Endozoicomonas gorgoniicola: one gene and its partner. The protein of the gene in region 2 interacts with the protein of the main gene of each other region in a pairwise test. Links are inferred from orthologs where the notes say so. Each region holds a gene or a part of one and is shown on either strand. Other genes may lie near its edges. The genes, in order: recO and recR.

What was found.
Region 1: the proteins of recR (region 2) and recO interact in binary tests that used the Escherichia coli proteins (3 or more experiments, as listed by UniProt). The link is inferred for Endozoicomonas gorgoniicola from one-to-one orthologs.

Annotation. Positions count from the first base shown.
Region 1 is NZ_JAPFCC010000001.1:1,078,755-1,094,622, reverse strand. The notes cover bases 1-2,908. They hold recO (DNA repair protein RecO), read right to left. Parts: upstream 1,864-2,908; coding sequence 1,138-1,863; downstream 1-1,137. Other genes in these bases: rnc (ribonuclease III), read right to left, coding at 2,881-2,908; era (GTPase Era), read right to left, coding at 1,934-2,884; pdxJ (pyridoxine 5'-phosphate synthase), read right to left, coding at 319-1,065; acpS (holo-ACP synthase), read right to left, coding at 1-322. In the rest of the region: more of rnc, read right to left, coding at 2,909-3,570; NX722_RS05060 (DUF4845 domain-containing protein), read right to left, coding at 3,567-3,944; lepB (signal peptidase I), read right to left, coding at 4,120-4,935; lepA (translation elongation factor 4), read right to left, coding at 5,004-6,803; NX722_RS05045 (DegQ family serine endoprotease), read right to left, coding at 7,026-8,513; ltrA (group II intron reverse transcriptase/maturase), read right to left, coding at 8,922-10,187; NX722_RS05035 (hypothetical protein), read left to right, coding at 10,769-10,993; NX722_RS05030 (cold-shock protein), read right to left, coding at 11,002-11,208; NX722_RS05025 (SoxR reducing system RseC family protein), read right to left, coding at 11,613-12,095; NX722_RS05020 (MucB/RseB C-terminal domain-containing protein), read right to left, coding at 12,095-13,165; NX722_RS05015 (sigma-E factor negative regulatory protein), read right to left, coding at 13,171-13,863; RNA polymerase sigma factor RpoE, read right to left, coding at 13,968-14,552; nadB (L-aspartate oxidase), read left to right, coding at 15,229-15,868. UniProt on the Escherichia coli protein: Involved in DNA repair and RecF pathway recombination.
Region 2 is NZ_JAPFCC010000001.1:1,454,917-1,470,743, forward strand. Bases 6,195-9,061 are described here. They hold recR (recombination mediator RecR), read left to right. Parts: upstream 6,195-7,261; coding sequence 7,262-7,861; downstream 7,862-9,061. Other genes in these bases: dnaX (DNA polymerase III subunit gamma/tau), read left to right, coding at 6,195-6,856; NX722_RS06710 (YbaB/EbfC family nucleoid-associated protein), read left to right, coding at 6,917-7,243; NX722_RS06720 (hypothetical protein), read left to right, coding at 8,146-9,061. In the rest of the region: NX722_RS06680 (hypothetical protein), read right to left, coding at 1-1,181; NX722_RS06685 (NUDIX hydrolase), read right to left, coding at 1,539-2,216; NX722_RS06690 (isochorismatase family protein), read left to right, coding at 2,350-3,018; pncB (nicotinate phosphoribosyltransferase), read left to right, coding at 3,024-4,235; more of dnaX, read left to right, coding at 4,709-6,194; more of NX722_RS06720, read left to right, coding at 9,062-9,519; NX722_RS06725 (hypothetical protein), read right to left, coding at 9,452-10,513; NX722_RS06730 (DUF6625 family protein), read left to right, coding at 11,067-11,924; NX722_RS06740 (GntP family permease), read left to right, coding at 12,522-13,871; NX722_RS06750 (peptidylprolyl isomerase), read left to right, coding at 14,477-15,079; NX722_RS06755 (rhodanese-like domain-containing protein), read left to right, coding at 15,236-15,827. UniProt on the Escherichia coli protein: May play a role in DNA repair. It seems to be involved in an RecBC-independent recombinational process of DNA repair. It may act with RecF and RecO.

The DNA of each region.
Region 1 (15,868 bases), 370 kb from region 2 along the record:
GATGAATTGAGTGAATGCCGCGCTGTTGCTGCAATTCCATGGCATAGCCATTGAACGTAAGTTGCGGAGCGCCCAGCTCATCATTGCTGACTTCCATGTGCTGAAACGACACTTTGCCAATACCCGTACCCAACGCCTTCGATGCCGCTTCTTTGGCGGCAAAGCGCTTTGCCAGATAAGCTGCAGGATTTGCCTGCCGGGAAAACACAGCCATTTCAGTACCGGTCAATATACGACGGGCAAAGGCTTCACCGGAAGGTTTATCCAGAGCTTTCTGAATACGCTCTATGTGTACGATATCCGTTCCAATTCCGGCAATCATCGGTGCAGGGACGCCCTCAGCATCAGTGTTTTCATTTCCCGAACCGCCTCTTTCAGACCGACAAACAACGCGCGTCCGATAATAGCGTGTCCAATATTCAGCTCATTTATACCGGCAATTGCAGCCACGGGTTCAACATTCTGGTAATTCAGGCCATGACCCGCATTAACAATCAGGCCTTTGCTCAGTGCGTATTCCGTCGCATGTTCCAAACGCTTCAGCTCAGCACGGATGCACTCATGACTGGTTGCTTCGGCATAAGCCCCGGTATGCAGCTCAATGACTGAAGCACCCGCATCAACAGAAGCCTGAATCTGGTCAACATCCGGGTCAATAAACAACGATACTTCAGACTCCTGCACAGCCATGCGCTGACAGGCTGCAGCAATAGCAGCCTGATTAGCCATAACATCCAACCCCCCTTCAGTAGTCAGCTCCTGTCGTTTTTCAGGCACCAGGCAGACACTCTGAGGCTGAATTTCTTCAGCGATCGACAACATCTCTTCTGTCACCGCCATTTCCAGGTTCATACGGGTCTGTAGTACCTGGCGAATCAATCGAACATCCCGATCCAGAATATGTCGGCGATCTTCCCTCAGGTGCAGGGTAATGCCGTCAGCTCCTGCCTGTTCTGCTTCAATCGCAGCCTGAACCGGATCGGGGTAATTGATACCACGAGCCTGACGAATAGTGGCAATGTGATCAATGTTCACACCCAGCAAAATACGCTGATGGGGAATCATGCAGATACTCCTCGTTAAACCTGGAAAACTAAAGCTGGTAAATTAAACCTGATGCGTTTAAGTCTGGTCATTTCACTCGGACAAAACTGTATCACGCCTATCCATTTTGGTGAAAAGCTCCCTGCTTTGCAGGGGTTTTTCACCAATCAGGGGCAGCAGAGCCAGTCGGGTAAAACGCTTGTAAGAAGGCAAGCACTGACCCCGGGTAAAATCTCTCGCCGCCATAGCCTGCAAAGCAGCACCGGAAAAACAGTCAACCTTGACCGGCATGTCATCATTCAGCCGTACCAGTCCCTGTTCTGGCAGCAGACGATAGTTAGCATCGGACTGAACCGCCTGCCCCGTTGTTATATCATGTTCAAGGTCAGGTAAATAACCGGTCAGCTCCAGCAGTTCCAGCTCAAACCAGCGCAAAACCGGTTCAACCGCTTCTTTACCCTGTAGTATTTCGATCACCTTTTCATACAGCTCAGGCAAACCGTCCATTGGCTGCCCGGGAAGAACCGCACGCATGACCAGCTCGTTCACATAAAAGCCACAATAGAGAGATTGCCCGGAAAGCCGGATGGATCGGGACAGTTCAATGCTGGTCAGAGTTTTCAGCTCACTGCGCCCGCGCCAGCTTAACCAGACCCGGGTAAAGGGTTGCAACAGAGGGGCTATTCGTGATTTCGCCTGCCGAACCCCTCGTACGACCATGGCCAGACGACCATAGTCTTCCACAAGGAATTCAGCAATGACTGAGCGCTCTTTATAGGGTCTGCTATGCAGCAGCCAGGCTGCGCTCAGATCATTCATAGGTTTTATTTACAATCGTTATTTAGACTGGTTATTTGGACTCGTTATTTGGACTCGTTATTTGGACTCGTTATTTGGAGTAGTCATAACCAAGGCTCTTCAGGGCGCGGTCATCATCAGACCAGCCACCTTTCACCTTCACCCACAGGTTCAACATCACCTTGGCATCGAACATTCGTTCCATGTCCTTGCGAGCCTCCTGACCAATGGTTTTCAGGCGGGCGCCCTTATCACCAATCACGATGGCTTTCTGTCCCGGACGCTCCACCAGAATCAGGGCGCTGATGGTCAGCAGCGGGCCTTTGGGGCGCATTTCATGCTTGAACTCTTCAATTTCTACCGTCATTTCATAAGGCAGCTCATCGCCCAGCTGACGCATGATCTTTTCACGCACCAGCTCTGCCGCCAGGAATCGGGAGCTGCGATCAGTAATCTGATCTTCCGGGTAGAAATGCATGCTGGCTGGCATCATGCCTTCGATCATCGTTTCCAGCTCTTTCAGGTTATTACCTTGTTGCGCTGAGATCGGCATAATAGCCTTAAAGTCATACTTTTCAGCCAGTTCCTGCAGGTACGGCATCATCTTAGCCTTGTCTTCAATGCGGTCAACCTTGTTGATCGCCAGAATCACCGGACAGGGCGCATGTTTGAGTTTATCCAGAACCAGCTGGTCTTCATGGGTCCACTTTAAACGATCCACAACAAAAACAATGGCGTCAACGCCGGTCAGGGCGCTGGTAGCCGCACGGTTCATGTAGCGGTTAATCGCTTTCTTCTGCTCTTTGTGCATCCCGGGCGTGTCAACATAAATTGTCTGCACACTCTCTTCGGTCTTGATGCCCAGTACCTGATGGCGGGTAGTCTGCGGGCGTCGGGATGTAATAGACAACTTCTGTCCCAGAATATGGTTCAGCAGCGTTGATTTACCTACATTCGGACGACCGACAATGGCAACATAACCACAACGGGTATTCTCATCACTCTGCACAGACAGGTTCAGCTCGTTTACTTCAGTGTTCATGAGCTTTGGGCTCCCAATAATTCCAGTGCCTTGCGGGCAGCCTGTTGCTCTGCACCGCGTCGACTTGATCCTTTCCCCTGACTGCTTATGCTCATGGCTTCCAGTTCACACAGAACGGTAAACTCCTGATTATGGGCATCGCCTTCGATACCCGTCACACGGTACTTGGGCAGAGCTTTCTGTCGTGCCTGCAGAAATTCCTGCAAACGGGTTTTCGGGTCTTTGTTCTGCTGATCTGTAACAGAGAGTCCGGCAAGGCGGTCTTTAAACCAGCTGCGAATGCGCTCATGGCAGGTCTCCATGCCGGCATCCAGATAGATAGCGCCAATAATGGCTTCCACCGCATCTGCCAGTATGGATTCACGACGGTAACCGCCGCTTTTCAACTCACCGGAGCCCAGTCGCAGATAGTCTCCAAGCTCAAACTCCCGACCAATTTCTGCCAGTGTCACACCGCGCACCATACGGGCGCGAAGCCGGCTTAACTGACCTTCCCGGGCATCGGGAAACAGCTCGTACAACGCTTCTGCAATAACAAAGTTAACGATAGAGTCACCCAGAAACTCCAGTCTCTCATTATTGCGACTGCCGCAGCTGCGGTGCGTGAGAGCCAGCTCCAGACGACTGCGGTCAGAAAATGTATAGCCCAGCCTGCGTTCCAGCCGGGCAAGTTCATCAGACTTCACTGAGGTTTTACTTTCCAGTCATGTTCAAAAGATACGATCAGGTCTACGTTCCTGATAAATTCAATACGACGTTCATAGTCAATCGCGATACTGACCCCGTCGTACCTGCCCTGCACTATCTGAATTTCTTCCGGATGCAGTTCAATCAGGTTGGTCTGCAGACCTTTGTCAAGCCAGTCCTTTACTTCTGAAGCGTCTGCCCTGGCGATGCCAGGCTTTTCATCCAGAGACGTCAGTATCCGGGAAACAGCAAAATCGTCCATATACAGGGGACCCAGCTTTACGGCTGCCATGATCAACAAGCCACCGACCATTATAGTCGTCAGAATGCTGGATATGCCCAAACCTTTTTGTCTGTTTCTTATTCCAGTCATTGCTCTCTCCTTGTTAAAAAACCGCTGTGGGTTTTACCCCCGGCGGCTTCGCAATTGCTCAGACTTCCTGATTAAGAATAAAGCACCAGCCTGCACATGGGAAAACCCGATGCAGGCTGGGCAGGTTGTTACCTGTGTAACAACACTTCAGATAATAAGGACTGCTACTCAATAGTTAGTGAATACTTCCATTGTTCTTGAAATTAGGCAGCTTTGTCCAGCTTGGCCAGTGCATCCAGATGTAAACGGCCTTACCTACTATGTTCTGCTCCGGTACAAATCCCCAGTAGCGACTGTCGTTACTGCGGTCACGGTTATCACCCATAACAAAGTACATGCCTTCCGGCACCTGCCAGATGCCTTCAGCCATCAGGCTGCGCAGATTTTTATCCTTGCGAATCTGGTGGCTGCTGCCACCAATGATTTCGTTGTAAAGACTATGTGGGTGACCATCGTTAAGGTTCGCCACCAACTGCTGTTTTACCTTCTGACCATTAATAAACAGCTCTTTGTTCACATAGCGAACTTCGTCGCCCGGTACACCGATCACACGTTTGATAAAGTTGATGTTCGGGTTCTGAGGTTCCTTAAACACCATCACTTCGCCACGCTGCGGCTCATTGTTAGACCAGATTTTGGTACCAGTCACTGGCAAGCGCAGGCCATAGTCAAACTTGTTGACCAGAATAAAATCACCCACTTCCAGTGTTGGAATCATTGAGCCCGATGGGATCTGAAAAGGCTCAAACAGAAACGAGCGTAAAACCAGCACCAGCGCCAGTACCGGAAAAATAGAAACCGACGTCTCAATAAGAGAAGGCGGCTGTTCCAGGGAGTCAACGACCTTCGGGTCAATGTCACCGGTTAAACCTGCCTTGTAACTGGCAACAGCCGCGCGACGACGAGGCATGAACACCAGCTTGTCAGCCAGTGCAATGACCCCGGTAACTGCCACTGCAATGACCAGCAATAACGGAAAATTAATATCCATGGTTATTTGTTCTCAGTCACCTAATCTGATTTTTGTACCGTTCACATAAAGAAGGCAAAAGCCCTCTCTTACTTGTCCACTTTCAAAACCGCAAGGAAAGCTTCCTGCGGAATCTCTACGCGGCCTACCTGCTTCATACGCTTCTTACCCGCTTTCTGCTTTTCAAGCAGCTTACGTTTACGAGTGGCATCACCACCGTAACACTTCGCCGTTACATTCTTGCGCAGTGCCTTAACAGTGGTACGGGCAACAATCTGACCACCCACAGCCGCCTGAATCGCCACGTCGAACATCTGACGGGGAATGATCTCTTTCATTTTCTCAGTCAGTGAGCGACCACGGGGAATCGCGTGATCCCTGTGGGCAATCAGCGCCAGTGCATCGACTTTCTCGCCGTTAATCAGGATATCCAGCTTCACCATTCTGGCCGCCTCAAAGCGGTCGAAGCTGTAATCCAGCGACGCAAAGCCACGGCTGACCGATTTGATACGATCAAAGAAGTCCAGCACTACTTCATTCATTGGCAAATCATAGGTGATAGACACCTGACCGCCAGTAAACTGCATATCTTTCTGCACGCCACGACGTTCGACACACAGGCTGATCACGTTACCCAGGTAGTCCTGAGGTACCAGAATACTGGCCTGAACAATCGGTTCGCGGATTTCTTCAATAGAAGCCGGATCAGGCAGGCGGGACGGGTTATCAACCTCGACCACATCACCATTTTTCATTTCTACTTCGTAGATTACGGTGGGCGCTGTGGTGATCAGATCCAGATTGTATTCACGTTCCAGACGCTCCTGAATGATTTCCATGTGCAGCATGCCCAGGAAACCACAGCGGAAACCAAAACCCAGCGCATCAGAGCTTTCCGGCTCGTAGAACAGGGAAGCGTCGTTGAGACTCAGTTTTTCCAGAGCTTCGCGGAAGTTCTCGAAATCATCAGAGCTGACCGGGAACAGGCCGGCGTACACCTGAGGCTTCACTTTCTGGAAGCCCGGCAGCGCCTTTACATCCGGGGTTTTGGCGTGGGTCAGGGTATCACCGACCGGCGCACCGTGAATGTCCTTGATACCCGCAATGACATAGCCGACTTCACCGGCTTTCAGCTCACCGGTTGCTTCCATTTTCGGGGTAAAGATACCGACGTTATCGACACCATAAGCCTGACCGGTGGATTTCACCAGAATCTTGTCACCCTTGCGCAGCACACCGTGTTTTACGCGCACCAGGGAGACTATGCCAAGGTAATTGTCGAACCAGGAGTCGATAATCAACGCCTGCAGCTCGTCATCAAGGTTGCCTTCCGGAGCTGGAATGGTTTTCACCAGTTCTTCCAGAACGTCTTCAATGCCGAGACCACTCTTAGCGGAGCAGCGAACCGCTTCAAGGGCATCAATACCGATAATCTCTTCAATTTCCTGGGCAACCCGTTCAGGTTCAGCCTGAGGCAGGTCCATCTTGTTCAGGACGGGCATCACTTCCAGCCCTTGCTCAATGGCGGTGTAACAGTTGGCTACCGACTGGGCCTCTACACCCTGAGCAGCGTCTACCACCAGCAGCGCCCCTTCACAGGCAGACAGAGAGCGGGAAACTTCATAAGAGAAGTCTACGTGTCCGGGAGTGTCGATAAAGTTGAGCTGATAGGTTTCACCGTCTTTGGCGGTGTAATCCAGAGTTACGCTTTGCGCCTTGATGGTGATCCCGCGCTCACGCTCAAGCTCCATGGAGTCCAGTACCTGTTCCTGCATTTCACGGTCGGAAAGGCCGCCACAGGTTTGGATAAAACGGTCTGCCAATGTCGACTTGCCATGGTCGATATGGGCAATAATACTGAAATTCCGAATACGGCTAAGATCGCTCACGATTGCATCACTACAAAAAAGATGTCCCCGCCAGGCGTGTTACCACTCCAACGGGGACAGTTGTTCAGCTTGCAGGGTCTTCATCATCACCGCCACTCATTTCATCATCGGCTGAAAAAAACCGACAGGGTGGGATAGTTGAAGCTGCTGTAATTAAAGTAGATTCTACAGCATGTCGGGCCGCCACTCCACAACTGCGGACCCGAACAGGCTGATAAACCTTTAATCCGTCAGACGGAAAGAAATATAGGCAGGACGCCCCTGACGCACAACCCGCATGGAAATTGAGCGATTTTTCGGCAACTTGCGTACAGTCTCGTCAAATTCTTTCAAGGTCTTTACCGGCTGATTATCCAGATGAGTAATCACATCCCCCTGACGAAGACCAATACTGCGACCAACCCCAGAAGTCAGACTGGTCACCACAACACCTTTGGCATCGTCATCAAGGCGCAGCTTGTTGCGATAGTCATCATTAAGGGTTTCTACCTGAATCCCGAGGCGGTTACTGGTGTCAGCTTTGGCTTTCTTCTCAGTGCGACTCGCATGTTCGTCAGGCAGCTCACCGACTTCAACCATCAGGGTTTTGCGTTTGCCGTTACGAATCAGCTCGACTTCAGCCTTGTCACCCGGAGTGATCACCCCTACCGCCATCGGCAAACTGCCGGAACGCAGTATGTCTTTGCCATTCAGTTTGACAATCACATCACCCGGCTGCAGCTTAGCCTTGTCAGCCGGACCTCCGGGAACGACCTGACTGATCAGGGCGCCCATCGGTTTGTCCAGCCCAAAGGATTCTGCCAGATCGCGATCGACCTCCTGAATCGCAACGCCCAGCCAGCCACGAGTGACATAGCCTTTATCTTTCAGTTGCGCCACAGCCCAGCTCACATGATCAGCCGGAATGGCAAAAGACAGCCCCATAAAACCACCGGAGCGGGTAAAGATCTGAGAGTTAATACCAATCACCTCGCCGCTCATATTAAACAGAGGACCGCCCGAGTTACCCGGATTGATTGGTACATCAGTCTGAATGAACGGTACGTAGGAATCACTCGGCAGACTGCGATTCTTAGCACTGACAATACCTTTGGTAATGGAGTACTCAAAGTTAAAGGGGGAGCCAATAGCAGCTACCCATTCCCCCGGGCGAACTTCATCAGAACGACCCATTTTTACCACCGGCAGCTTCCGGTCTGACTTGATTTTAAGAAGTGCCAGGTCTGAACGCTTGTCGGCACCAATCAGCTCTGCTGTTTTTTCACTGCGATCACTGAGTCGAACGATAATGGTGTCAGCTCCATCGACCACATGGTTATTGGTAAGAATGTAACCATCATCTGAGATAATAAAACCCGAACCTAACGACATGGGTTGTGGGCGTCCGCCGGATGGTTCATCCGGTATCGGCACACCAAAATAACGCCGAAAAATTTCAGGCAAATCTTCACCACCCGGACCATAGAACTGACTGCGATTATTCTTCGGGGTAGATAACGTACTGACATTGACGACGGCTGGCGACGCCTGTTCAAACAGCGTGGCAAAGTCTGGCAAGACCTGCATATTGGCAGGCGGTTTGACAATAGGTACAGCACCCACCAGTAGTGTTGTGAGCAAAAAGGCACCGATGAGTTGCAGTGATGTTTTAATGAGATGAGAAGTCCCCTGCCTGCCACCTCTCTTCAAAATGGTTTCCCCAACTTTCATGAAGCTGACTCCTCCTGGTTCAGGTGATATTCCTGTAGATTTTGAGCCTGGCTATCGGGCGATTTTTCTCTGCTTCGACTTACCGCCTTCAGCTCTGCACAAGGTTATAAAATAGCGCTTTAAGTCCGGTTAATCTGTATCCTGCTTGCCAAACTTCTGTAAACATTTCCTAAAGAGCCGTTCTGGACATTAAGCACCCTGAGTAATGCTACCAAAATTCCCGGAGCGTTATCGCAGAACTTTTTTACTGCAAAAGATAAAAAGTTTATACACATTTATTTTTTGCTGTTTGACCTTCTGAGCAACTGATTTCTGTTCAGCACATTAGGTAAGGCGGGGCTATTGCCCCGTCCTTCCCACAGAACCGTGCGTACGGACCTCGTACACGGCTCCTGCACTCTCTATCCCTTAACAATAAGGGGCAAGAACGCCCGTTTTAACGCCTTCCAAATTGAACAACTTTATCTCATTGAACCAGTTGTTCGGCATGGCTAAATGCGACAGGGGACTGCACGCATTTCTCCATGAACGCATTTTGATGTACTTAAATGGTGGCTTGTAACCCAGTTGCTTCAGCCGACGATGCAGCTTCGCTGGTTTCTTCCACTGTTTCAGTTGTAAACATCTCAGCCTGCGCCTCATCCATCCTGTCAGCCGTTTTAATTCACGACTACAGTTCGCTATCCTGAAGTAATTAGCAAATCCTCGTATCACAGGGTTCAGTTCTCGGATTACTCCTTCAAGGTTCGTTCCCCGATTCCTTTTCGTGATTCGCTTTACCTTTGCTTTCAGTGCGTTGAGCTTCTTTTCCTGTATGCGCGTATAGCTGCTCAGGATTTCAACTCCCAGAAATTTCACACCCTCGCCGCTATGGGCTATGTGTGTTTTATTCTGGTTGACCGTCAGTTTCAGGTCTTGCTCCAGTACTTTGGTCGCCACTTTCAGAGCGTTTTCTGCCGCTGCTTTGGAGCCACACAGAATCAGGATATCGTCCGCATAGCGGACAATCCTGTGCTTGCGTCGCATCATTTCCTGATCAAACGCATCAAGATAGACGTTTGAGATTAAGGGACTGATCACTCCGCCCTGTGGACTGCCTGTTTCCGTGGCTTCCAGTTGATAGCCAACCATCACCCCGCTTTTCAGGAACATTCTGATCAGGTTCAGGATGCTTCCATCTGCCACTTTGTGCCTGAACGCCTTGAGAATTAACTCGTGGTCGAGTCGGTCAAAGCATTTGGACAAGTCCATGTCCACCACCCAGCGTCTGTCGTACTTCCGTATGAACAGGGTCGCCTTGGTAATGGCTTGATGGCAGCTTCGATTCGGTCTATACCCATAGCTGGACGGGTGGAAGTCCGGATCAAAGATCGGGGTCAGGATATTTAGAAGTGCTTGTTGGACGATTCGGTCTTTTACTGCGGGGATTCCCAGCAGACGCTTTCCACCGTCTTCTTTGTCGATTTCTACACGCTTTACCGGTAGCGGTTTGTAGCGCTTTTCCCGCAATTCAAGCAGTAACTGTTCAAGATTCCCACGCAGATTCGAGGCGTAGTCGCTCAGGCTCTGCCCATCTATTCCGGCCGCACCTTTCGCTTTCCATACCTTTTTGAATCCGTTGTAAAGCGCTTCCATCGTCAGCAAGCGCCCATACAGGCTATAATATACTCTCATCAGTTACTGTCTCACGACAGACAGATTGCGCCATCCTTCTACTGTGGCCGGATTCTTCATGGACATTCACAGGCGTTCTGGCTCAAGGCAATCTACCTGCTACCTGTCCTTTACTCCCGAGCGCGGCTCTTTCTTTTAGCAGGATTGTTCCCAACCTCACCAGCCGAAGATGTCCTGCCTCGTCAGGCAGCTTGTGCGCTCACAGTGTCATTCCTGCGGTCTGACTGTTCTTTAAGAATGCTTCACCCCTTCGCAACATCTGCCGCTTTTGACGACACATGCCCTACAGTCACTCTGGCTGTAGTCATTCCGGTTTTGCCCTCCGAACGGTTACCCGCCTTCACAGGCCGGAATTTCATCACTACTACAGGATCATCTGCCACCTCACACCACTGTTACCCTTGAGTTTCCTCTTGCGATAACAGCCCCTGAGATTCAGAGATTGATGCCAGGCTTCCCCAGTTACTAAACGGTTCCCTGTCAGAAATGCCACCCTCAAGCACAGAGTTGGGACTGACTGAGTATCGGGCTTTGCGCTATTTCGCACGCTTGCCGCTCCCAACCTGCCGAATCAGGTTCGCTTGCGCTGTGTACCTCTGACTTCCTATGGCTTCCTTCAGACCCAACCGTTGGCCAGTTACGCCCTTGCCATTCAGATTGCCTTCCCCTCAGTCGGGGCGGCTCAGGCTTCTTTCAGCCTGACGGGTTTGCCCGCTTCGCTGGGCAAACAAAAAAAGGCAACACCTCAGGGTGTTGCCTTTTTCTTCACTTGCATGAAGTGCGAAATTACATCGTCAATGATGTAACTCAATCCTTACAGAGGACGAATATCTTCAGCCTGAGGACCCTTCTGGCCCTGAGTCACTCGAAATTCAACCTGCTGACCTTCTTTCAAAGTCTTGAAGCCGTCACCAACGATCTGACGGAAGTGGGCAAACACGTCAGGACCATTGTCCTGAGCGATAAAACCAAAACCTTTCTCTTCGTTGAACCACTTAACGGTACCGGTAGTAGTAGACATAATCATATCCTGTTTTTAAGCAAAGTAAGCCATTCAGCCCCTATGGCATGAATGACAGTCAAGCTAGAAGATTTGTTATTACTTATGGTAGAACAGGACGAGATACTACTCTCGGAACACTAAATCTATACATAAAGAATCAAACACACTTATAACGTGGCGCCCATTTTACATGGCTTCGAGCTATCGGCAACTAGTATAAACCAATTTTTATTGTTGACACCAGCATACCAATAAAAAACTCTGCCTTCAGGTTCTCTTGACATAAGCCATTCAGGTTAACAGTGCGTATTGGCTCTCCTGACAGATGTCGTGCTTTTAGCGAAGCTGTTCTCTGGATACTCAGAACTGTCAGACTTTGAGAATGCACCCATTGACAGCACTGCTGTCAGAGTTCATGCAGGTCAGGCAACCCAGGGCCGCATTGGTACCAGTTCCGGCTCATCCAGCTGCCTTGGGATTACCTTCAGCACCTGAACCCGACACAGTTCACCGGCTTTTTGTCCAAGCATTCGGACAGGCACAAAACCCGCTGCCAGACCTGACAGCGCCAGCAGTACTGTAGCCAGGTCACCCAGAACCAGAAAACTGCCAAGCCACAAGCCTGCCATCATACTTAACAGCGGCAGCAGGTAAACGACCATGGAGGCTTTCATCAGAGAATCTTCAGGGATACCAATAACAACTTCATCGTACTCTTTGATGGCTGATCCGGTTTCATTGACAGCCCGAATGTAGGAATGCGTTTTACTGCTTTTGTACTTTTCTGCCAAGTGCTGCCCACAGCCGTTTTTGGCGCTACAACTGGAGCAGGTTGTCTTACGAATGGATTCAACCCAGACAGCACCATCTTCTACGGTCACCACCCGGCCTTGCTCTTCAATCATTACTTCTCAGCCTGTTTATCACTGGCGGGGCGAACCGATACCGCCACCCGCTCAGCAGTACCCAGCGGTACTTCACCAACAACCGTGACATGAAAATAAGTATCGTTATTGCGGAATACTTTGGATACCGCCGCCATCGAACCAATCTGCTCAGATGACTGGCTTAATACTCTGGTTTCATCCGGCTCGACAAAGATCGAGAAACTCGCAATGCCGTCAGAGTAAATCACAGTGTCCACCATACGTTCACTGACTGGCGATTTGCGGCGTGTACGGTTACGCACTTCAAACCCGTCCGGAATCCAACCCGCTTCCCAACCCCAGTGTCCATTACCGCCCTTTTCCAGAGAACTCATGGTCACAGTCGTTTCATCAGGCAGGCCTTTCGACGTACGGTTGAGTAGTTTTATTTCCTGTTCTGAGAGGTGATCGGTAAATTCAAGGTTGGTAAACTGCATGCGCTCAATAATACGACCTTCACTATCAACCATGACCGACTTGAGCATCAGGCTGCTCTGCCGGTCAAGCCAGATTTGATAACCATAACGGAAACGGTCGGTCGGCACTACCAGCAACTGTACGGCTTCACGACCGGCAACCCGATCCAGCGCGGCAGGACGCAGCTGATAATACTTACCCAGGTCACTGCCGGTAAAGCGCCCTACCATAGGCATCAGTGACTCATGCTCAAAACGGACAGGTGGGCGGTCGGCACTGAGGAAAGTTATCTCACGTCCATGGCGCAATATTTCCCTGGGCAGACCATCCAGATAGCGAATCAGTTCTTTCTCATTGCCGCCCTGATTAGTGTGTAATACAGACAGTGTTTCCAGGCTTGAACCCTGTTGATAGACAAAGTGTCCACGGTAAGTCAGCTGACGAGTGGCTTCCGCCATGCTCTCCAGCCAGTCTCTGGGCTCTGAAGCCCGGGGGGGTTCTGCCGCACTCGATAAAGGTGCTGATTCAGCCTGGTTCGGGGTAACAGCTTCCTGCGCCTTTACCGGCGCTACCATCAGCACAGACACCAGCAATGCCGCCAAACTCCCCCTGTTTAAATGCATTCCTTTCATAAAGCTCACTGTGTGTCGAAACTGGTCAACCTCGCAAAGGGCAACATGCCCTGACCTCCCTGAACCGCACTCATTTCCGCGTGCTGCAAAGCGTAAGCACGGAAACGCTCGCGGGTCGCCCGACTGGCAACGTTTTGCGCCTGAGCCAGTTGTTCTGGAGTAATCGTGTCATGTTCGCGGGAGTTGTAACCCGCGCGGATCCCGGAAGCTCCGTAGTCATTTCTGGAAATCTGCAATGGCTGGGTAAGGGTCGCCTGATCGGAGACATCTGCCACAGTATGCACTTCTTCAACCTGGTTGAAGTTACGCACACCAACAATCACAGCAAAGGCGACAGACGCCGCAACGGCCACACGCCCCATTGAAGACCACCAGCTATCCAGCAGGCTGACAACATTGGTCATCCTGCCCACTGGCTGTATTTGAGGCTGTTCCTGCATCTGATGGGTTACTTCTTCCCGCTCAACCCTGTCACGGATGCTGGCAGAAAGATCAATATTCATAAACTGGCTGGTTTCATGCCTGACCGCATCACCAACCAACTGGTAACGACGTGCTGTTGCACGCAAGTCATCATCACTGCCCAGCTTTTCCAGAACTCTGCGCATTTCCAGCTCAGAAGCCTGACCATCGAGAGTAGCTGATAGGGACTCGTTCAGGCGGTCCCGGACATGATTGTGAGATGGCTTCTCACTCATAGATACACCCCTGGTGCTATCTTCTACCGCCCCCCCTGATGAAACCGGGGAAAACGGGTTGTCACTTTAAGTCCTGACGAATTTCATTACTGCTTTTAAAATAGTCAGCCTCGTTTGAGCAGCGGCTCTATTTCTCGGTCAATGGCTTCCCTGGCCCGGAAAATCCTTGAGCGCACAGTGCCGACAGGGCAGTTCATAACATGGGCAATCTCGTCATAACTTAAACCGTCAAACTCACGCAGCATCACTGCGGTGCGAAGCTCGTCCGGCAAACGACGAATAGCGTCATGGATAACGCGTTCAATCTCATCACGATACAGGTTCCGTTCGGGAGTATCCACCACTCTAAGGCTGGCTGCGGTATCCAGAAACTCGGCATCGTGTACGTCGATATCCGATTCTGGCAGCTTCCGGCCCTTGGACACCAGATGGTTCTTGGCTGTATTGACAGCAATACGATACAGCCAGGTATAAAACGAACTGTCTCCCCGAAACTTATCAATGGCCCTGTATGCCTTGATGAAAGCTTCCTGTGCTACATCCTGGACTTCCTGATAGTCATTCACATAACTACTGACCAGTCCCAGAACACGATGCTGGTATTTAATTACCAGCAGGTCAAAGGCGGCTTTATCGCCTTTCTGCACCCGTTCGACCAGCTGTTGATCCGCTTCCTGAGGTTCTACCATGCAAATATCCTCATCTGCTGGCAACCCTGCTCTGAATGCGGCAAACGACACTTATCCTCTAACTCAACGGGCTTTACAGACGTCATAGCCCAAGCTATCTTTTTCCAGCCACGAACCTTTTCAGGCTCTGGCAACTGGCTAAAAGCATCCTGAGAAAAAGTGTTTTTTGCACTACGGATTCTTTCTGCTTCTCTATAGACCATAATCCGGCCTGAAAGTTCCCGAACTCGTTAATTTTTTTTTCAGTTTTTACTGAAAAGATGATTCGGATCACCACAGCGTACTATAGTGCCGACCGTAATTTCTATATACTAACAAGCCGTTTACAGGTCTTATATGTATATTTAAAGAATGTCTCATCTTTACAGTGCATCTCGGTTAACCCATCGGCACCAAAGACGTGAGACTTTAGGTTCTGTGAACAGAACCTGAAAACCGCCAGAATATCATTGAGTCATTTTCTGGCAGTATGCAAAAAATATCCGACCTGTTAAACATCTTTGCAAACTGTTTTAAGACGGCCTCTTAGAGCCATGACACTCAGGAAACCTGATGTCAGATGACAGCAACGGAGACTACCCTGTCCCAAAGCTCATACTGGCAGACATCATCATGATTCCAACTATTATGGATCGGATGTGCAGTATCGTCAGATACCAGGGTTCAGGGAATTCAAATGCATCAGTCTTATAATTACGACGTCATCATTATTGGTAGCGGAGCCGCTGGTCTGACTCTGGCACTGCATCTTGATCCGAATTTGCGTGTTGCCATACTCAGCAAAGGTGACCTCAATGCCGGTTCTTCCTCTGGCGCCCAGGGCGGGGTAGCCGCTGTGCTGGACCCTTCGGGTGACAGCCTTGAACAACATACCCGAGACACCCTGATTGCAGGTGCCGGACTGTGTCGAAAAGACGCAGTGGAACACATTGTCAAAAACGGCAGGGACAGCATCCACTGGCTGATTGATATTGGCGTACCTTTCACTGAAGATAAAAAACGCAACCACTCCTTCGGCTTTCACCTGACCCGTGAAGGTGGTCACAGCGCCCGGCGTATTATTCATGCTGCCGATGCAACGGGGCAGGCTATTTCTGACACCCTGATCGCCAGGGTCAGACTGCAACCCAATATTGATATTTATGAACACCACCTGGCCATTGACCTGATCACCAGCCAGAAGCTGGGTGTCCAGCAACAAAAAGGGTTGGGCGCTTATGTTCTCGACCTGAAGTCTGACCGGGTTCACCTGTTTAAAACTAAAGCCCAGGTACTGGCCAGTGGCGGTGCCAGCAAAGCCTACCTGTTCAGCAGTA
Region 2 (15,827 bases):
TCAAAAAAGGCAATAACCGCGTTCAAGTCATCTTCATCTGCTGTGTCATGCTCATTTGTTTCTGTGTGAGTTGCCGGGACTTCGGGTTCGGATTCAAGTTTCGCTTCGGGTTCGTCTTCGGCTTCGTCTTCAGAGGCAGTCTCAGAGATCATTGGTAATAGAGCTATGGAACCTTTTGGCATGGAGCTCATTAAAGCTACCGTAGTTCCTGAAGCTTGTCCCACTATTTTATTTGTAAGGTGTTGTCTCTCACTTGTTTCTGGTTTTTTCTGTAGGTCGTCCTGACTGTTATCGGAGTTTTTTTCTTCATTCTGTTTTTTTTGTATTTCCTGACCTTTTTTTATAACTCTATTCATATTTTGATATTCATCATAAAAATGTTCAAAATTTATGCATTTAGTTAGGCAGGCTGCTAACGTACAGAGTCCGGTGATGATGATGCCCCCTCCCAGTAAGGCAATTGTTTTTTTTGAATGAACCATATCCCTTACTTCATTGCCTAACTTTGTTATCTGCTCTTTTAGTTCACCAGACTCTTTTGTAAAGCGCTCTATAATTTTTTTTATCTTGTCAGGCAATGATAAATTGCTATTGGATAAATGGTTCGTAATGCTTATTAAGGTTCCATTAGGTAGACTTGTTTTCCATGTTGAAGAGCCTGAGGGCTGAATGGATTTGGTGAATGTCATCTGAAAATTAGTACTTTGAGCATTAAACCCGGATTTGTAGAGATGACTGCTTGCAGGCATGACCCCTTTTGTCTTAGTGACGGAAATAATCGACCTGGTTGACCCGGATGTCATCAGGTAGAGGGTTTTAGACAATATAGGGCTGCTCACCGACTTTAGCCTTTTCAGGTGCAGTGTTGGGGTTGTGGCAATGTTTGTATAAGACTGTAGTTGAATGCTTTTCTCTCCTTTATCAGGTTCTTTTTGTGTGGTGTAAGCATAATGGTTGTCACCAATAACCAATGAACCTGAAGCGGGAGTATACGATGCAGTTATTGTTGCGCTTATCATTGAACTCGCCGGAGATTGAATGGCAGGCGCAGAGTATGACCAGTCAGCTAGTGAACAAAGCGTTGCACTGGTAATAGCAATGACCAGAGGCTTTTTAAATGAATGTGATAATTTATTTATTATTTTTTTTGAAGTGCTGCTTTCGTAACATAAGGCTTTCATAAATAAATCCAAATTCAGATAGCTTGATAAGTTGAGAATTGCTTTATCTTTTTGGCTCTTAATGGCTTCCGAACTGTTGAATTTTCAGAGTTTTTGATATGCCCTGTTGCACAGGCCTCGTGAAAAACTGCTACACACAGTGAGGCAAAGTTCGTGCCGGTCAGGACACGCTCTGGTATGGATTAAGCAACAGTTTGGAACCCCATAAGAACCGATATTTTTTATTTTTAGGAAAGCAAATAAACAGCAATGCAAAGATAGTTTAAACCGATCGTTTTGCTAGTTTTGTTTGCATGTTTTTAGTGCGGTCTGAACCGGTTCAGATGTTTTAAAGGTTTACGGTCTGAGTGTCGTTTTTCAACGAGTAGATATATACAGTCGGTCAAACAGCCAGGCTTCTGAATCCTGGTTGACTTTATACAGGGCGGCAGGCCGGTTGCTGCCCCTTTTCAGTCTTCCCGTATCAATCAGTAAGTCGCCCTGCAGGAAGCGGTTACGAATAGATCGCATAGGGGGAGCCTTGTCCAGCACAGCTGAGAAAACGCCGTGAATGTCTGACAGTGTAAAATGCTCTGGCAGTAGATAAACGGGCAGTGATGAATATTGAATTTTGCTTTTCAATCGATCAAGGGCCTGTTGGACAAGGCGACTATGATCGTAAGCCAGTTGTCCTTTGAGGGCTTCTGCGTCGGATGGCAACCATTGTGCAGAGGGAGCAAGTTGTTCACTGTCGCTGCTGTCAATCAGGGCATAGTACACAATGGTCAGGGACCAGCCTCTTGAATCCCGCTGGCTGTCACCCAGGGTGACAACTTGCTCAATATAGCCGGGCTTTTTGTTTGTCAGAAGTTCAAGCTGGCGATAAGCCGTGTCATCAAGGCTCTGGTCTCTGACCGGGTCGATTTTGCCTGCGGGCAGCATCCATTCAGGCTTGTTACCGTCTGCTTGTATACGCCGGGCGAGTACATTCAGCCTGCCTTTGACAAGTCGGAAAGCCACTATGTCGACTGAAATAAGTGCCGTGTTCAGGCTCATATAAACTCCGTTGATATCAGCAAGTTAATCTTCATATACCTGAGTGTTGCCAGTCATTGTCGGCTTGACAGGATAGTGAACCTAATTCACTATGTTAGTGAACTATATTCATTTTGTCACCCTGAGGTTATCCATGGTTGAAATTGACGCATCTGACATCATTGCCGCCTTCGACGTGGATGCCCAGAACTGCTTTACCCCGCTGTGTCCTGATGAATTGCCAGTGCCAGGTGGGAATACCATTACCGATGCGCTGAATGCACAGGCAGAGCTGGCACACTGGCGGGTTGGGTCGAAAGATGCGCATCCAGTGTCTGCCATCTGGGTAGCCAGTAACGAGAACCCTCAGCTGACGCCTTTAAGCAATCATGCCAACTCAGACACGTACTGGAATCTTCATGCGGTACCGGGTACCTATGGTTTTGAGTTGCTGGAGGGGTTGCCTGCAGTCACGGATTATGATTTTTTTGTCTGGAAAGGTATTGAGCCCGACCTTCACCCTTATGGCGCCTGCTATCACGATCTGGCCGATACCCGAAGTACCGGTGTGATTGAATTTCTGCGTGACCGCAATACCCGTACTGTTCTTGTGGGAGGTCTGGCGCTGGATTTCTGCGTAAAAGTGACGGTTCTCCAACTGCTGCAGGCACAATTCAGGGTGATTGTTAACCTGTCTGCAACCCGAAGTCTCTCCGAAGCGACAGAGCAGCAGGCGATAACGCAGATGCGTGAGGCGGGTGCAGAGTTTATTAATAGTCTGGACGAGCTTGTTTTTCGCTCGCAGCAATTGATGGAAGCCTGAATTTGATGATTGATTGCACAGCCGGTGCTACCAGGCCGGAGCCTGTAAAACCAATAATTACCTCGCTGCTGGATACTGACCTCTACAAGTACACCATGCAGCAGGTGATGTTCAGTTGTTACCCGAATGCCACGGGTAAGATGAGTTTCCGTTGTCGTTCGGGACGGCTTGATCTGGATTTGAAAGAGCTACGTACCCAGATTGATTCACTGGCTGAACTGTCACTGACCGAAGAGGAATTGCTCTGGTTAGGTGAGCTGCCCTTTATAACGCCTGAGTTTGTTAGCTGGCTGCGACGGTTTCGGCTTGACCCGAAAACGGTTCATATTGCTGAGTCCGGCGGACATGTGGATATTACTGTTACCGGCAACTGGGCAGAGATTACGCATTTTGAAATCTTTATTCTGGCTATTGTGAGTGAGCTTCACTGCCGTCGTCATTTTCGTGGTAAACCTGAGCGTTCAGGGGAGCTGCGACTGCAGACGAAGATTCAACAGTTTAAAGCTGACCTGGGCGATCAGGCTGATTTTAATCTGGTGGATTTTGGTACCCGGCGCCGTTTCTCCGGTCAGTGGCATGAGCATGTTGTCAGAACCCTGCAGAAGGCGCTGCCCTCGGCATTTGCGGGTACCAGTAATCTGCACCTTGCCCGAACCCTTGGTCTCAAGCCTTTTGGTACCATGGCTCATGAATGGCTGCAGGCGCATCAGGCGCTGGGGGACAGTTTGTCTGATTTTCAACAGGATGCCCTGTTCACCTGGCTGGATTATTACGGTGGTCAGCTGGGGGTTGCCCTGACCGATACCATCAGCATGAAGGCATTCCTGCAGGACTTTGACCACAGCCTTGCCACCGCTTATGCCGGTATCCGGCATGATTCCGGTGATCCTGTTACATGGGGCGAGCAGGCGCTGGCGCACTATGCCAGCCTGGGTATTGATGCCCGTGACAAGACACTTGTGTTCAGTGACAAGCTGGATTTTGATACGGCAGTGATGCTTTACCGGCATTTTTCAGGTCGGGTGAAAGTCAGCTTTGGTATTGGTACCTACCTGACTAACGATATGGGTCAGCCTGCGCCGAATATTGTTCTCAAGCTGGTGGAGCTGAATGGTCAGCCTGTCGCCAAATTGTCTGACAGTCCGGGCAAAGTCATGTGTGAGGATAATGAGTTTATTGCCAGACTCAGGGCTTCTTTCCTCAGAAAATCAGCATAAGATTATGAAAAATCAGCAGTTTCAATAAAAATAGTTATAACTGATGGTTGACGGGCAGGGGTTAAATGTGGAGAATGCGCAGCATCAAGACGACGGGGCGATTCGCTGAAACGGCAAATCGCAAATCGATCCGTAGCTTGCATTATGGTGGATCCTGTCGGTCCCCCCGCAATGATCAGCTGTGAACTCCGCCAGGCCCGGAAGGGAGCAACGGTAGCAGTGACATCATGTGCCGGGGTGTGGCTGGCAGGGTTTGCCTCCAATCTCGACCTCCAATCTCGAGTTGACCCTCTCTCTGCCTGTCAGGCGCTTTGATTCACGTTAAACTATTTTTTATTGATGCGGTCCGATGGCTGATGCTTCTGTGCATGCATTTACCCTGAATGTTGATCAGTGACTGATAGTGCATTCTTATGGCATCTTCGTTAGCATAGGTTTCACACATTTCTATTACTGGGTATTGACGCTTTTCAATGAGCTATCAGGTTCTTGCTCGCAAGTGGCGACCTCGTTCTTTCAAGGAGCTGGTTGGGCAGACGCATGTTCTGCAGGCTCTGGTGAATGCACTGGATCAGGATCGCCTGCACCACGCTTATCTGTTTACCGGTACCCGAGGGGTAGGTAAAACCACCATTGCCCGAATTCTGGCAAAATGTCTCAACTGTGACGAAGGGGTGAGTTCGACGCCCTGCGGACAGTGCGCCGCCTGTTGTGAAATTGATGACGGACGTTTCGTTGACCTGATTGAGGTGGATGCGGCATCCCGCACCAAGGTGGAAGACACCCGGGAGCTTCTCGATAACGTTCAATATGCCCCGACTCACGGACGCTACAAGGTGTACCTGATTGACGAGGTACACATGCTGTCGGCGCACAGCTTTAATGCGCTGCTGAAAACTCTGGAAGAGCCGCCTCCCCATGTGAAGTTTTTGCTGGCCACCACGGACCCACAGAAGCTGCCCATCACGATTTTGTCCCGTTGTTTGCAGTTCGGCCTGAAGAACATGACGCCGGAGCGCATTGTCGGGCATCTGGAAAATGTTCTCGGCAGTGAACATATCCCCTATGAAACCTCGGCACTCTGGCAGCTGGCGCGTGCGGCTGATGGCAGTATGCGGGATTCCCTGAGTCTGACGGATCAGGCCATTGCCTTTGGTAATGGACGGGTTTCTGAAGGTGAAGTCAGCTCGATGCTGGGTACCATTGACCAGGGGCAGGTCATGAAGATGGTCCGGGCGTTGTCGACTGCAGATGCCGGAAGTGTCCTGAAAGCGGTTGCTGATCTGGCGGAGCATGCGCCGGATTATATGGCGGTACTGAATGATATGCTGTCGGTACTGCACCGGGTGGCTATTGCCCAGGCGGTTCCTGACGCGGTGGATAACAGTCAGGGTGATCGTGAACAGGTGTTACAACTGGCGGGCAATATGCGGGCAGAAGATGTCCAGCTGTACTACCAGATTGGCCTGGTGGGTAAGCGTGACCTGCCGTTAGCGCCAGAGCCAAGAAGCGGCTTTGAGATGGCGCTGCTGCGTATGCTGGCTTTCCGTCCTGAGCCGGTGCGGATTGAATCCGGCGCTGCTAAACGCTCTTCTGTTGATGTCGGCAGCCCAGTTTCTGAGTCCTCTGAAGCGGCGGAACCCGAGCCTGCGCCTGCTTCTGAATCAATAGCTACAGAATCAATAGCTGCAGAAGCAACGGTTGCTGAGCCCATTGCACAAGAGTCTGCTGTTGACGCTGTTGATCCTGTGCAACCTGCAACGGTACCATCGGTTCTGCCGCAGCGGGAAGCTACCCCTACCGCAGAGCCTGTGCCGCCGACCCCGGCCGTGGCAGTGAACCCTCTGCCAGAGGATTTTTCACCTTCGCCCGCTCCGGCGGTCGTTGAGCCGGTTGTGCCAGCAACATCGCAGCCTGTTCCGGAGGTGGGGCAGGAGCCACCTTTTTCTGGGCAGCCGGACTATTTGCAGGAGGTGCCGCCGCTTGATGATGATCAGGCGGGAGACCCGGGTTTTCAGGCTGACTATGTGCCTGCTGTCACATCTGGTGCAGAGCCGGATGACCGGGAAGATGACGATGTGCCTCCGCCGATGTCAACCTATGAAAGTTATGCGGCCAGCATGGATTTGCAGAATCTGTCCATGCCTGAGCCTGCGGCTGTGCCGCAGGTGGTCGATGAGGCTCCGGTACTGCCTGATCCTTCCGAGCGGGTGTGTCTGACCGATCTGGATGCCCTGAGCTGGATTCCGGTTTATCGCAGTCTGCCGCTGGGTGGTGTTACCCGGACGATTGGATCCCATTGTGAATACGTTGCACACAGCAGTGGTCGTATAGACCTGCGTCTGGATGAAGGGCGCAGTACGCTCTACAACGATACCCATCGTGAACGTATTGAAAAGGCACTGTCAGACTATTTTCAGCAACCGGTGCGTCTGCAGGTAGAGGTGGGCGTTGTACAGACTGAAACACCGGCAGCCTGGCGTGAACGAAAAATTGGCGAGCGTTTGCAGCAGGCCCGCGACAGTATATACAGTGATGCCAATGTGCAGTCACTGGTTGATCAATTCACAGCTGTTGTTCTGGACGACAGCGTTCAGCCCGTAGGTAATGTCATAAAGTAGCGGTTGGTAGCTATGACGGGCGATTGTATTTAATCACACGAACCTGAATAAGGAGTCACTATGTTCAAGGGTGGTATGGGCAATCTGATGAAGCAGGCCCAGAAAATGCAGGAAGATATGCAGCGGGTTCAGGAAGAACTGGCCAATGCTGAAGTTCAGGGTGAATCCGGTGCCGGTATGGTAAAGGTCACTATGACAGGACGCCACGATGTTAAGCGTGTCGAAATTGATCCGAGCCTGATGGAAGAAGACAAGGAAATGCTGGAAGACCTGCTGGCGGCGGCAGTAAACGACGCTGTTCGTAAGGTTGAGAGCAATAACAAGGAAAAAATGTCCGGCCTGACAGCAGGCATGAATCTGCCTGATGGCTTCAAGATGCCATTCTAATCGAGAGACAGGTCATTTATGTTCAGTCCTCTTATCAGGGAATTGATGGAAAGCCTGCGCTGTCTGCCCGGGGTTGGTCCCCGTTCTTCCCAGCGGATGGCCCTGCATCTGCTGGAGCGGGACAGGGAAGGCGCCCTGCGGCTGGCCAGGGCCTTGCAGGAAGCTGCTGAAGGTGTTGGTCGCTGTCGTGACTGCCGAACCCTCTGTGAAGATCATCTGTGTGAAATCTGCACTCATGCGGGACGGGAGTCGACAACGCTTTGTGTGGTTGAAAACCCTTCTGATGTCATGGCTTTCGAGCAGGCAGGTGGTTACCGGGGGCGGTACTTCGTGCTGATGGGGCACTTGTCGCCTATTGACGGCATAGGTCCGGATGATATTGGAGTGACTGACCTGATGCAGCTGGTGGAAAAGAATCAGGTAACCGAAGTGATTCTTGCGACAAACCCTACTGTGGAAGGTGAGGCTACGGCTCATTATATTGCTGAACAGCTGAAGCGCAGAGACGTCGAGGCTACCCGTATTGCTCACGGCGTACCACTGGGTGGAGAGCTGGAGTATGTTGATGGTGGCACTCTGGCACATGCGCTGGCAGGTCGCCGTAAGTTGCTGACCTGAGTGGCCGTCTGAAAGGTGATGGCTTTCACTGGTACTCGTGAAAGCCATCACGCCTTTAAAAAATGCTTTCCCAATCCTTTCGTTGCCAATCAAAATCTCGGCGTCTGCAATCTCCTCAAGTGGAATAATATCTCCGGCTTTCAGTTCAAGCATGAGCAGTTTGAGGACTACTTCTGAAAGAAGCTGGTAAAAATGAACGGTTGAGCTAGCTTTACCAGCTTCTCTTTTTACAGGCGGCAGAGGTGACATTGGATAGCTTTGCAGGGTTCAGGCGCAGCGGTTGTGTGGCTTTGTTTTTATGGGTTATTGGTGTCGGGCTGATTATTCCCTGTGCCTGCGCTGACCTTATTGCCACGGTAAGAGAGGATGGCTTGTCACTGTTTCGGTCGTTAAGCCGGCTGGATGTCGGGCTGGGGGATGCCAGCCAGTTATACGAAAGTTTGTTGCGCTCCGCCGGGAACCTGAATGGATCGTTATATATGCATCAATGGCTGAATACTGACGTGGTCGGTAGCCATGCTGATGCCATCCGTAGCCGATTGCTTGCGGGTGGTTCTTTGAGTGGCCCCGACGCGTTTGGTATTCCTGAAGTGGTTTTTTTCTCGCTTAGCCGGTGGCGGCCGGTTCTGGTGATTCGGCTGAATCGTGCTGGTGAGGTCAGTCGTCGCAGTTTTCTGGTGAATCGGTTTGGCGTGTTTCCTATCCATTCCCTGCAAGGTTCAGGCTATCCTGTGCCGACAATGCAGCTGCTTGAGTTTGAAGGCGTGTGGTATCCGATTCTTGCCGGGACTCAGGATCATGGATTTAGCAATATTGATAACTATCTGACGGTGCTGTGTACCCGAATCGAACAACAGTTTGGCAGGGTCTGGGAGTCGCTGGATAGTGAACTGTACGGTCTTATCCGCTGGAGTCGTCGTCTCAGGTTTGCTTTGGCCTCACTTCCCCGGTTTGCCTCTTCGCCGTCTTCGCAGCAGCAGGCTACCATTGGTCGGTGGGTCGACAATTTCCGGTCGGTTGTGAGGAGTATGCAAAACATTGGCTCTGTTGATCCTTTTCTTGAGCTGGTGCAGGGGGCAGGTGTGCCTGACAGGGTGCTTTCGCAAAATCTGTCGCTTGATAATTATGACTTTTTTGGCCGGGTGCTGGCAGGTCAGGCTGATGGCTTTGAAACCTTTAGCAGTCATTCTGAACTGACAATCAGTCAGATGCTGGTTATGCATATGGGGACAACCCAGAACCAGAGGAGTGATTCCGGTCAGGGGTATTCGGAACCGTCAGCCCGGGGTGTGCCGATTGTGTTCAATGGAGAATCGGTCATTATTGACTTTGACGGTACCAGTTATCTGCACCAGCTGTTGCTGGTGCTTCATATGCGATGCCAGCTGCTCCAGTTTACCCGACAGGCTGTGCTTACCTTTCTGACCGGAATGGATGCAGAGCTTCGGCAAGGGTTTATCCAGGAGCAAAGGGTATTAATCGACAGTGTTCATGCCCTGATCCATGCTCTGGGCAAGATTGGCTTTCCCCAGTACTGGGGGAGCAACTATTACAGGACTGTCCTGCTTATGAGTGGTGATGTTGTGTTGTTTAATAGTGATCAGTACGCGCCCCTTTCGGGCTGGAAAGACCAGCCTTCTGGTCAGAAAGGTTCTTAACATTTTGCTCGTTTAAGAACCGGGCGTAATCTTTGCGTGTTTTGTTCTTTCTGTGTTCGGTTGCTTGTTTTTTCTGTGTTTCACTGTTGTCTTTTGCCTGGTTGATGCTTTGCTCCAGTGCGCTGTCGGCGGGAGCGTTATCTTCCAGAAATTGGGAAACCATTACGTTGGCCGGGATCATGCGTCCGAGCTTTGTAAGGTAGTTTTCGAGACTCTCTGTTAATTCCTGTACGAGTTCATGATGGACTTCTCTTTCTGTTTTTCCAGTTTGGTCGATCTGGTTATAAGTGGACGGGCTGTAATGGGTCACGTAAAACTTGGCTACCGCAAAGAGGGGGTTGTAGGTGTATTTTTTTGTCAAGTCGTTCAGTTTTCTTTTTGTGTCATTCATAACTGTATTGCGCAAGTTTTCCAGACATCTTTTGTTGTCATCATCAAGTTGTTCAACCCCGCAGGTGTTAAGGCTTTCGTGCAGTCGCTGAATCTGGGGGTAGTCGCAGGGTGTCGGGTCTCTTAAAAGAAAATCGCTACACAATACCGTTGCCAGCTTTTTTTCAATGTTATGAATCAGTGACGTGTCAACCTGCTTGTCCTTTGCCCAGAGGGTAAGCAGCATAAGATCTTCCGGATCAGAAAAACTATTCAGGCAATCCTGGCAGGCTTTAGCGACTCCGTGATGTGGAATGGTGTCGTCTAATCCCAGCTCGGCAATGCGATGTTCTGCTGTAGCAAATTCCTGTCTGGTTATGGATTCACCACCGTCATGCGCTTTACAACTGTCGGCGAACCTGACTGTGCCGGTGCGGCTGGTCAGTCTTTTAGCAGGCGGAGTTTCCAGTGTGCCGGAAGCCAGTGCGTCAGAGGCACTGCGCTTCAGATTGATTTCGGGTGTGTGCGTGGTGGTGCCGGAGCCGGATGCCTCCTGCCATTCGGGGCTTGTAGCCGCTGTGAGTCCCTGTGGGGTATTTGAAGAGTGTCCTGAGCAACCCTGCATGATCTGATCCTTTCTTTAGGTTTTGTTTGATTCTCAGACCCATGTTTAAAGGCAGGGTTCCCTTTTTGTTGGTGTGGCTGACGGGGTTGTTATGGGAAAGGCTGTTATGCAGTATTTTCTAATCCCAAAATATTCGTTGCGTTTCCCCTTGTTCTTTACGCAACATTTATTGCAACGGCATTCTCCGGAATAAAATAGGCCAGTTCCATCAACAGGCATCAGGTAACAGTCTTTTAAATCTCCACACTTGAACTCAAACGCCTTGAGAAGTTTATTTCGCTGAACCAAAGAGAAAAGTTTTTTGAATGGCTTGCGGAACTCCTCTGGCGCTATTGGATCAAGAATCTCTCTCATATGGGTATCACAAGGTACTTTTCCGTCTTTCACGTGATACATGGTTTCAAGATTATGGCGAATAACAGGATCGCCCTGACCTGACCCCAATTTTACTTTGACCCCAATTTTACTTGCAAAAAATACTCAGCAGATGCAACATTACTAAGCTTCAAGCAAGCAATTCAGACTGTGGCTAAATAGTAGAGTTCATTATATTATGACAAGTGTTGGAATTATCATACCTTATTTTGGAAAATGGCCATTCTGGTTCAATTTGTTTCTAAAATCCTGCGAGCCAAACAAAAACTTCAACTGGATTTTTTACACTGACTGTGGAGTGCCTAAGTGGTATCCGGAGAATGTTACTTTTATTGAAATAACCTTTAATGAATATAAAAAGAAAGTATCTGAATCATTAAATATTAACTTTAATCCTGAAAGAGCATATAAAATTTGTGATCTAAGACCTGCATTTGGGCACATTCATAAAAAAGATATAGAGGAATATGATTTTTATGGATATGGAGATATTGATGTCATTTATGGTGATTTAAATATATTCTTCACAGAAGAAAAATTTAAAAAATTTAATATATTATCATCACACTACAGAAGACTATGTGGTCATTTGTGCTTATTTAAAAATACTGAAGAAGTCAGGAGTATTTATCTACAAATAAAAAATTGGAAAACACAAATGGAGGATAAGCAGCATTTTTCCGTGGATGAAAAAGCTTTTAGCGATCTATTTGTACATCATAAAAATCTACCACCTTTCATACGTAAATTTACAAACAAATTCTATAAACTAGCAAAAACCGTTTCATTTGAAGAAGCATATAGCACACCTAATGCAAAACTGCCTTGGCACGATGGTACTAAAGTCTACCCTGAAGTGTGGCACTATAACAAAGGTCACCTGACTAACTCAAAAGATGGGGCAAGAGAATTCGCATATTTACACTTTATGTCCTGGAAGCAAAATAACTGGGATAAGCTGGAAAATATAGTATCAAACATTAACCCGCTACTTTCTGATAGTTGGCATATAAGTAGTTCGGGATTTCACAAATAACACCTGATGCTGTCATTGGAATTGATAACTAGTGCAGCTAAGCGCTAAAAACCATGCATGAAAAACCTTCGTCATCCCTGCGAAGGCGGGGATCCACTGTTCGTGGTGGATTCCCACCTTCGTGGGAATGACGGAATTACGGAAGTTATTTTGGGACTATGCCTTAAAGCGAACCAGCAGCCTTGATGAGTTGTTACCCTGGCTCTACTTGAAAGGGATCTCCACAGGGGATTTTCAGGAAGCCCTACAGAGTCTTCTGGGTAGTCAGGCTGAGAATCTGTCACCAGGCATCATAAGTCGTTTAAAGACCCGTTGGATTGAAGAGTACAAACAGTGGAACCAGCGAAGGCTGGAAAACAAGCACTACGTGTATGTCTGGACTGACGGCGAAGATGGTGTTCGAGTAGGAAATGACTCTGATCAGGAGGCCGCCTGATCATGCTCTCAAACTCTCAAACACTAGATTTGACTATATCTCGTTTTTTGATCTTACTTGCAGAAAGCCGGTTCACAGAGTATTAACTTCAGAACTGAACAGAGCCTGACCCAATAGCGCAAGCTTGCTTTGCCAGACACGATAAAACAAAGGAGTACATAATGTATCTTGTACTTATCCTAATGGCCGTTGTTGCTTTCGTGGTGATTGCAACCTCGCGCCTCAAACTCCATCCCTTTATAACGTTATTGTTAGCTGCTTTCATAACAGCCCTGGCTGCAGGCATGCCGCCAGGTGAAATTGCACCAACCATTAGTAGTGGTTTTGGTGGCATATTGGGATCCATTGGTATTGTCATTATTTTGGGTACATTGATCGGCACAATTCTTGAGAAAACAGGTGCAACCATAACCATGGCTGATACTTTTATCAGCATGCTTGGTAAAAAGTACCCCAAGCTGACCATGTCAATTATTGGTTACATTGTTTCCGTGCCTGTTTTTTGTGATTCAGGTTACGTTATTTTGAACTCTCTCAAGCGCTCTCTTGGCCAGCGTCTAAATGTGTCTGCCGTTGGCATGAGCGTTGCACTTGCTACAGGGCTTTATGCGACACACATTTTTGTACCTCCTACACCAGGGCCAATTGCCGCAGCAGGAAACCTGGGGCTGATGAATAATCTGGGTTTGGTTATTGGATTGGGTAGTATCGTTGCTGCATTTACTGCCATGGCTGGTTTATTATGGGCTAGCAGGGCAACAACAACGCTGACATGCGAAGAGGATTCGGAAGAAGTAGTCAGTTATGCGGAACTTAAAGCTCAATATGGTGAACTACCATCTCCAACCAGAGCTTTTGCGCCAATTCTGGTTCCAATTCTTTTGATCTGCCTGGCTTCAGTGACTAATTATCCGAGCCACCCTTTTGGTGACGGGACTGCTTTACAGGTTGTTTTGCAGTTCCTCGGCTCACCGCTCAATGCCCTAATGATAGGCCTTGGTTTGGCTGTGAGCTTAATTCGCGGAGAGAAAAGGGTTAGCCAATTCACTGACTTGATCAGCAGTGGAATTCTTGCCTGTGCCCCCATTTTGTTAATAACGGGTGCTGGTGGTGCGTTTGGCCGCGTATTGTCCTCAACTGATATTGGTACATTCCTTGGTGAAGCCCTATCCGGCCTCGGCATCGGAATATTCATGCCGTTTATTGTGGCTGCTGCTCTGAAAACCGCTCAGGGATCTTCAACTGTCGCTTTGGTAACAACATCGGTGTTGGTGGCTCCTATGCTCGGAGATATTGGTCTGGCCAGCGAGATGGGAAGAGTACTTACTGTGTTAGCCATTGGTGCGGGGGCTATGACAGTGTCTCATGCCAATGACAGCTTCTTCTGGGTTGTGTCTCAGTTCAGCAAGATGAGTGTTGGAACTGCCTATCAGGCACAGACTATAGCTACTTTAGTTCAGGGGCTGACGGGGATTGCCGTCGTTTATATCATGAGTCTGGTATTGCTCTAAAGCATTGGACAGGGTGGGCTTATAATCCACCCTGTCAGGTAATTCCCCTAAGCTCAGTATTCATGCAGGTTTTAGAGAGCGTAACTTAATAAGCCTCCGGCTATGCCGGAGGTCAGTTAACTGTAAAAAGTGACAGATTCTGAAGAAAAAGAGGATATTTTCGTACGAAAGGTTGACCCGTTCTATGGCTTAGAACAGAAAAAGCAGCGTAGTTTGCACAAGAAAGTGACTCTAAAGTCATTTTTTCGTACTACATACACTGCTCTTTTATAAAAAGATTCTGGTCGGAGCGAGAGGATTTGAACCTCCGACCCCCACAACCCCATTGTGGTGCGCTACCAGGCTGCGCTACGCTCCGAACCTTTGCTATACAGCATGCAAAACTGCCGTCAGCGGGCTGTATATTACCTTTCCGGCTGTTAATTGCAAGCCTTATGGCTGCATTTGCCTTGGCGCAGTAATCACGTAGGATAAGCACAATCTCTGAACCCTGTAACCAAGGATGCACTATGAGAACATTGCTGAGCCAAAGATTGCTGAGCCAAAGATTGCTGAGCCAAAGATTGCTAAACAAAAGACTGCTGAACCGTATACTGCCGTATTCAATGGCTCTGACCGTGGCTTTTATGGTCAATGGGGTGGCGGCCAGCCCGGTTGAACCGTCGGTGGACAAAAATAAAGATGAGGCTGTACGGGTTCAGATGGAAACCAGTAAAGGGAATATTGTCATCCAGCTGGATGAGAAGCGTGCGCCCGTAACGGTTAAAAACTTTCTGGGCTATGTTGATGATGGCTTTTACGACAATTTGATTTTCCATCGAGTCATCAATGGTTTTATGATTCAGGGCGGAGGCATGGATAAAGCTATGAGCCAGAAGCCAACCAAATCTCCCATATACAATGAATCATCCAATGGCCTTGCTAATAGACGCGGTACCATTGCCATGGCCAGAACATCAGCACCACACAGTGCGACTTCTCAGTTTTTTATCAATCTGGAAGACAATAATAGTTTGAACTACCGTACAGGTCAGCCTGGCTATACCGTTTTTGGTGAAGTGGTTGAAGGGATGGACGCAGTTGATGCCATTGCCAAAGTAAGAACCGGTCGTAAAGCCGGACATGCTGATGTTCCAGTGGAGCCCGTTACTATTGTAAAAGCTCAACGGGTCCAGACAGCGGAAAAGAGTGAACCCCCGGTAAAATAAAGTCTCGGTAAAATAAAGTGTCATGAGCGAGAAATGTACTTTTCTCGCTCTTTTGAATAAGAAAAAACTGTCTTGGAGTCTCGCCCCGAAATTTTTTATACTCCCGCCTGTTTAAAAACAAACGTTCTAACTATGAGAAATTCCATGTTTCGATTTATGAAACATATCGGCTGTTTGTGTCTGTTCATTGCCCTTTCAGGCTGCGATCAGCAGGAAAATGTTCAGATGCCTGTCTTTGATCTCGTCGATCAGCACAAAATGATGGCGCTGGTCAATGAGCATAACTGGACGCTGGTCGATGTGCGCTCCAGTGACTGGTTCAATGGCTGGCCGTCTGATAATACCGGGGTAGGAGGCCACATTCCCGGAGCCCGTAATTTTGATCTTAACTGGTTGCTGAATGAAAGCCATGAGCTGAATAAAGTGACTGAAAGGCTGTTCCAGAGTAAAAGGATGCGCAAAGCGCCGGGGATTGTTATCTATGGCTCTGATCAGTATGAGGCGCAAATTCTGGCAGACTGGCTGGTGGCTGAACAGGGGTTTGAAAACTCAGACATTCGCATTTTCCCTTTTGGTTTTTCAGGGTGGCTCAAATCCGGTGGTGATGTTGAAACCATGCCATCCTATACCCGTCTGGTGCCGCCTGTCTGGCTTGAAAAACAGATGCAGAAGCCTCAGCCACCAGTGATTCTGGATGTTTCTTACGGTTCAGGCATTCGATACCGCCTGACCCATATTCCGCAGGCTG